Linked DNA regions of Mariniflexile sp. TRM1-10. The main gene of each other region encodes a partner of the protein of the gene in region 2 in a complex. Links are inferred from orthologs where the notes say so. Each region holds a gene or a part of one and is shown on either strand. Other genes may lie near its edges.

Region 1 (3,351 bases), 630 kb from region 2 along the record:
TCCCCAGTTTCTTTACGATTTCCAATGCAATATTATTGGCAGGAATACGGATACCTACCGTTTTTTTCTTTTTAAATGGATTTGGCAAACTGTTAGAGCCCGGAAGAATAAATGTGTAAGGTCCCGGAAGTGCGCGTTTTAATATTTTAAAAGTCGCTGTATCGATTTGTTTTACATAATCGCTTAAATGGCTTAAATCATGACAAACAAACGAAAAATTGGCTTTTTCTAGCTTAACGCCTCTTATTTGCGCCACCCGTTCAAGCGCTCTTAAATTATTAATATCACATCCCAAACCATAAACCGTATCGGTTGGATAAATAATCAACCCGCCTCGTTTTAGAACAGCAACCACCCGATCAATTTCTTTTGGATTGGGATTTTCTTCGTATATTCTAATAAACTCAGCCATTGCTTAAAATTACCCTATTATTTCCAACTTAGCAAAACGTAACAATAATTTTTTAATGCCTCCGTGCTGAAATTTAATTTCGGCCTTCACATCGGCACCTGTTCCTTCTATTTTTAAAACTTCACCCGTACCAAAACGCATGTGTTTAACCAGATTACCTACCACTAATTTACTATCGAATAAATTGGTATTGCTATCTGTTGCTGTTACAGGCTTTAAATTTTTAGGTGTGGTAACCTGAAACTTAACAGGTTCTTCTTTCGTTGAACCACCCTTTTTTAACACAGCTTGTTTCGCAGGTTTAAACCTAATTTTATTTGGTTCTACATCACCAAAAATATCGGCGTCCAACATGGGGTTAAAACGATGTTCTTCAATTGGGGTTGTTATTTCTAAATATTGCTCATCAATTTCTTCTATAAAACGACTTGGTTCAGAATCTACTAATTTCCCCCAACGGTAGCGCGACAACGCATAGGTTAAATAGGCTTGTTTTTCGGCACGTGTTAAGGCGACATAAAACAAACGGCGCTCTTCTTCCAATTCACTGCGTGTCCCCATACTCATGGCACTCGGGAATAAATCCTCTTCCAATCCAACTACAAACACATACGGGAACTCCAAACCTTTAGCTAAATGTATGGTCATTAATGCTACGTGGTCACTATCGCCTTTATCAGCATCCAAATCGGTTGCCAAGGCTACATCCTCTAAAAACTCTGCTAAATTACCTGTGGTGTCAGCCAATTCTTTTTGGCCTTCCACAAAGTCTTTCATACCATTTAAAAGTTCCTCAATATTTTCCATTCTGGTAACACCTTCAGGGGTACCATCCTTTTTAAACTCCCTAATCAATCCGCTGGTTCTGGTAACATGTTCTGCCAATTCAAAAACATCGGCAGTTTGATTTAGCACCTGATAGCTTTCAATCATGGTCACAAAATCCTGAAGCTTTCCTTTCGTTCCCGAATTTATTTTTACATCGGTTTTATCGATGTTTTTCATTACCTCAAAAATAGAACGCTTATAGCCGTTGGCTGCTACGACTAACTTATCTATGGTTGTATCACCTATGCCCCGTGGTGGAAAATTAATAACCCGCTTTAAAGCTTCTTCATCGGCAGGATTTATAATCAATCGCAAATATGACAAAACGTCTTTTATTTCCTTTCGTTGATAGAAAGACAAACCACCATAAATTCTATATGGAATATCACGCTTTCTTAAGGCATCTTCTATAGCACGCGATTGGGCATTGGTTCTATATAAAACAGCAAAGTCACTATTTGCTACATGATGTTGGATTTTGTTTTCCCAAATGGTACTTGCCACAAAACGTCCTTCATCACCATCGGTTAACGAGCGATTTACTACAATTTTTTCACCTTCATCATTGGCTGTCCAAACGACCTTGTCTAATTTAGTTTGGTTTTTATCAATGATTGAATTGGCAGCGTTTACAATGTTTTTGGTGGAACGATAATTTTGCTCCAAACGAAACACCTTTACATCATCATAATCCTTCTGGAAATTTAAAATATTGTTGATATTGGCACCACGGAATGCATAAATGCTTTGTGCATCATCACCTACCACACAAATATTCTGAAATTTATCGGACAACGCCCTTACTATTAAATACTGCGAATGGTTAGTATCCTGGTACTCATCAACCAAAATGTATTTAAAGCGGTTTTGGTATTTCATCAAGACCTCTGGAAAACGTGTCAATAACTCGTTGGTTTTCAATAACAAATCATCAAAATCCATTGCGCCAGCTTTAAAACAACGCTCTACATACTCTTTGTAAATATCACCCAAACGTGGGCGTCTTGCCATGGTATCTGCTTCAATTAATTCTGGATTTTGAAAATAGGCCCGTACGGTAATCAAGCTATTTTTATAGGATGAAATTCTAGAACGAACTTGTTTGTATTTATAAATGTCTTTATCAAGATTCATTTCTTTAATAATAGAAGAAATCAATCTATCGGAATCCTGCGTATCGTAAATGGTAAAATTGCTTGGATACCCTAATTTATCGGCTTCAATACGTAAAATTTTAGCAAAAACCGAGTGAAAGGTTCCCATCCATAAATTCTTAGCCTCGCTTGTACCGACAATAGTGGCAATACGCTCTTTCATTTCGCGAGCTGCCTTATTAGTAAAGGTTAATGATAATATATTAAACGGATCGACACCTTCGCTCATTAAATAAGCAATACGGTAGGTAAGTACACGTGTTTTACCTGAACCTGCACCAGCAATTATAATCATTGGCCCGTCTTTTTGTATAGTAGGCTCTAATTGTGCTTCGTTTAACTGACTTAAATATTTCTCCAATTTTCAATTTCATTTTAGACTGTGAAAATAAGTATTGTAAAGCTTTTAATGGCTCCCATTTATTAATAATTATAAACAATTTTATTGAAAAATTGTATTTAGTCATTTTTTGGGCTGCCCGTCATCGCATCCAACAATCCTGCTTTTACATTAAGCCAAATAAAGTTAAAAACTGACTTTGTTTGATCTCTTTCAACGTCTTCTTCCGAGCCAACTCTGAAATTATCCGAAGCCTCTTTGCTGTCTTTTGACACAAAAATATTTAAAATATTAGATATGAGTTTGTTTTTCCTTTTACCATCGTTTCTCAAGGCAATAATATCAAATTCTTGGTATTTGGTTTTTAAATCTATTCGAGAGGTGCTGGCATTCCCACTAATTGTAAAATAGGTTTTTAAAATTTCACCTTCAAAACGCACATGTAAATTAGGTGCCGAAAATTTATTTATATCATTTGTTTGAAATGTGCCTAAATCGGCACTAAATAGAAATGAACCACTTGGGTCGTTGGCATCAAAACTCCAATCTACTTTTAATGGTGAGCTTTTCATGAAGTTTGAATGAATGTTTATAGTAGTTTTTTCTGGAGATTTATA
Region 2 (3,236 bases):
CGAGAGAAGATTTCGATTATTTGATTGAGCATCCCATTAATTATATTCATTTAAAATCGCATAGTGAGCGTATTGTTCAATTTCACCGATTGGTGTTATTAATGAACATTGATGGTAATAGTAGTGATAACAATTCTAAAAATGTGATCAAGTTATATAACTTTGGTTTACGTATGGGTTTAAGTCATGAGTCTATTACCAAGGTATTATATTTAATGGAAAGTTTTCCTAATAAAATTGTACCACCAGACGTGTTGATAGATATTTTTAAAACACAATATAATTAAGAACTCGTTTAAAATTTTCATAATTGGCTAAAAAATTGTCCTTTTACACTCGCTTTTTGTCTTTTCTTCCTTCCATAGCTCTGCTATGCAACTCAAAAAAGCCTTCAACCGAGCATAAAATGACTAATTTTCGCTTCAATCAAAAAAGTTTAAACGAGTTCTAAGTGTTCTTAGCTAAGTTTTAATTTGCGTGTTTTATTTTTAACCTACTTATGGTTATAGAAAAGCTAAGAGATTAAGCTTTTAGCTTTTCTATTTTTGTTTGGTATTCTTTAATCTGATCACGCAGTTTTGCAGCGGCAATAAAGTCCAGGGCTTTTGCAGCTTCTTCCATAAGTTTGCGTTTATCACGAATTTTCTTTTCTAATTCGGGTTTGGTTAAATAGGCGCTTTCGGGTTCGGCTGCTTTTAAGGCTTCCAATTCATAACTGTACGTACTAATTGAATTTTTTGTTAATGCATTATCTAAACTCTTATTTAATGCTTTTGGGCTGAGGTTGTGTTTTGTATTATAAGCTATTTGTTTTTCACGTCTGTAATTGGTTTCATCAATTGTTTTTTGCATGCTGTTGGTAATTTTATCGGCATACATAATGGCTTTGCCGTTCAGGTTCCTAGCGGCTCTACCAACGGTTTGGGTAAGTGAACGTGCCGAACGTAAAAAACCTTCTTTATCGGCATCTAAAATAGCAACCAAAGAGACTTCGGGCAGATCCAATCCTTCACGCAATAAGTTGACACCCACCAATACATCAAACAACCCTTTACGTAAATCCTGCATGATTTCTACACGCTCCAAAGTATCTACATCACTATGGATGTAGCGACAACGAATTTGAATTCTATCAAGGTATTTAGTCAATTCTTCCGCCATGCGTTTGGTAAGTGTGGTAACCAATGTGCGTTCGTCTTTTTCAACTCGCTGCTGGATTTCTTCAATTAAATCATCAATCTGGTTCAAGCTTGGGCGTATTTCAATAATAGGATCCAATAACCCTGTTGGCCGAATCACTTGCTCCACATAAATACCATCCGATTTCTTTAACTCGTAATCGGCCGGGGTCGCACTCACATAAATGACCTGATTTTGAATAGCTTCAAACTCTTCAAATTTTAAAGGTCTGTTGTCCATAGCAGCAGGCAATCTAAAGCCATATTCTACCAAGTTTTCTTTTCTACTTCGATCACCACCATACATGGCGTGCACTTGCGAAATGGTTACATGGCTTTCATCAACCACCATTAAATAATCGTCTGGAAAATAATCGAGTAAACAGAAGGGGCGTGTACCGGGCAAACGGCCATCTAAATAGCGCGAATAGTTTTCAATACCCGAACAGTAGCCCAATTCACGAATCATTTCTAAATCGAATTCGGTGCGTTCTTTAAGACGTTTAGCTTCTAAATGTTTGCCAATTTCTACAAAATAGTCATGTTGTTTTACCAAATCGTCTTGAATTTCCTTTATGGCGCCCTGTAAAACATCGGGTGAGGTAACGAACATGTTTGCCGGATAAATAGTTAGCAAATCATATTTTTCAATGACTTGATTCGTTTGGATGTTGAACGATTCCATGTCTTCAATTTCATCACCAAAAAAGTGAATTCTAAAGGCATCATCGGCATAACTTGGGAAAATATCTACGGTATCGCCTTTTATTCTAAAGTTTCCATGATTGAATTCCCCTTCGGTACGCGAATACAAACTTTGTACTAATTGATGCAGTAATTTAGTTCTGGAAATTACTTGGTCTCTTTCTAAAGTGATGACGTTTTTTTGAAATTCGATAGGGTTTCCAATACCGTAAATACATGACACCGAAGCCACCACCAATACATCCCGACGGCCAGAAAGTAGCGAAGAAGTAGCACTTAAACGCATTTTTTCTATTTCTTCGTTTATAGACAAATCCTTTTCAATGAAAACACCGGAAACAGGAATGTAAGCTTCTGGTTGGTAATAATCGTAATACGATACGAAATATTCCACCGCATTGTTTGGAAAAAACTGTTTGAACTCGGAGTATAATTGAGCTGCCAACGTTTTGTTGTGTGCTAAAACTAAGGTAGGTTTTTGCACTTCTTGAATAACATTCGCTACCGTAAAGGTTTTTCCTGAACCTGTAACCCCAAGTAGGGTTTGGTATTTTTCGTTGGAACGAATGCCTGAAACCAATTGTTTTATGGCTTCTGGTTGATCGCCTGTAGGCTTAAATCCCGATTCAATTTTAAATTTCATTTGTAATTTTTATTGACATTTATTTATCAGATATCATTCGCAATAGTGGTAGATATGAATAATATCAAATTTTTTCTATGCTGATTTCATTCTGAAGTAATTTAAACTTTTTCTTTTACCTGCAAAATTCACATTTTGCTCCCTAATTTTGACTTTTTATATTCCGTAGCGATGCTATGCAACATAAAAAAGGCTTCATTATGAAACAGGGTCGAGCGTAAAAAATAACCCAGTGGGTTATTTTAGTGAACGAGCCAGCTGTCGTAGGGTTAAATTTTTTGCTTACAAACAAAAAGTTTAAATAACTTCTCTGTAAAATTAATGAAAATAAATGTGTTAGCGCTTTAATGTAAAGTGTCCTTTTACTTCGAAAGGATCCCCATCCTGAATAACTTTAGCAACAAACCAATAATCATCTGAAGGCATATTTTCGCCATTATACGTGCCATCCCATCCATGAGATGTTTGTGGCAAGGTTTTCAATAATTTACCATATCTGTTGTAAATATAAACAATGGTTCCTGGTAGTTGCTCGATGCCTATAATATGCCAAGTGTCGAAAGTACCATCGTTATTTGGTGTGAAAAATTTAGGAATATCTATGACTACAACTTCGGTGGTTACGTCTTCGCAACCGTTTAAATCCCTGATGGTTACTAAATGAACGCCAAACGTAACGTTTTCAAATACATTAGATGTTTGGGGCTCGC

The links.
Region 1: the proteins of uvrB (region 2) and CJ739_RS16305 are in contact, whole or in part, in a crystal structure (PDB 7EGT), measured with the Thermus thermophilus proteins. The link is inferred for Mariniflexile sp. TRM1-10 from one-to-one orthologs. Residues at the interface, in WP_096411307.1 of Thermus thermophilus: Glu23, Leu25, Arg26, Asp27, Gly28, Glu29, Arg30, Phe31, Arg55, Glu326, Asp327, Phe328, Glu379, Ser382, Gln383, His398, Gly400, Arg401; in WP_096412145.1 of Thermus thermophilus: His654, Arg656, Phe657, Gln666, Asp668, Glu669, Lys680, Arg681, Leu682, Ser683, Lys685, Tyr686, Ala687.

Annotation. Positions count from the first base shown.
Region 1 is NZ_CP022985.1:3,926,714-3,930,064, reverse strand. What follows is about bases 89-3,103. They hold CJ739_RS16305 (ATP-dependent helicase), read right to left. Parts: upstream 2,756-3,103; coding sequence 422-2,755; downstream 89-421. Other genes in these bases: CJ739_RS16300 (hypothetical protein), read right to left, coding at 2,854-3,103; CJ739_RS16310 (L-threonylcarbamoyladenylate synthase), read right to left, coding at 89-412. In the rest of the region: more of CJ739_RS16310, read right to left, coding at 1-88; more of CJ739_RS16300, read right to left, coding at 3,104-3,351. UniProt on the Escherichia coli protein: A helicase with DNA-dependent ATPase activity. Unwinds DNA duplexes with 3'-5' polarity. Translocates on single-stranded DNA with 3'-5' polarity. Initiates unwinding more efficiently from a nicked substrate than double-stranded DNA.
Region 2 is NZ_CP022985.1:3,294,804-3,298,039, forward strand. The notes cover bases 25-2,924. They hold uvrB (excinuclease ABC subunit UvrB), read right to left. Parts: upstream 2,527-2,924; coding sequence 523-2,526; downstream 25-522. Other genes in these bases: CJ739_RS13930 (TerB family tellurite resistance protein), read left to right, coding at 25-287; CJ739_RS13940 (T9SS type B sorting domain-containing protein), read right to left, coding at 2,863-2,924. Also shown: more of CJ739_RS13930, read left to right, coding at 1-24; more of CJ739_RS13940, read right to left, coding at 2,925-3,236. UniProt on the Escherichia coli protein: The UvrABC repair system catalyzes the recognition and processing of DNA lesions. A damage recognition complex composed of 2 UvrA and 2 UvrB subunits scans DNA for abnormalities.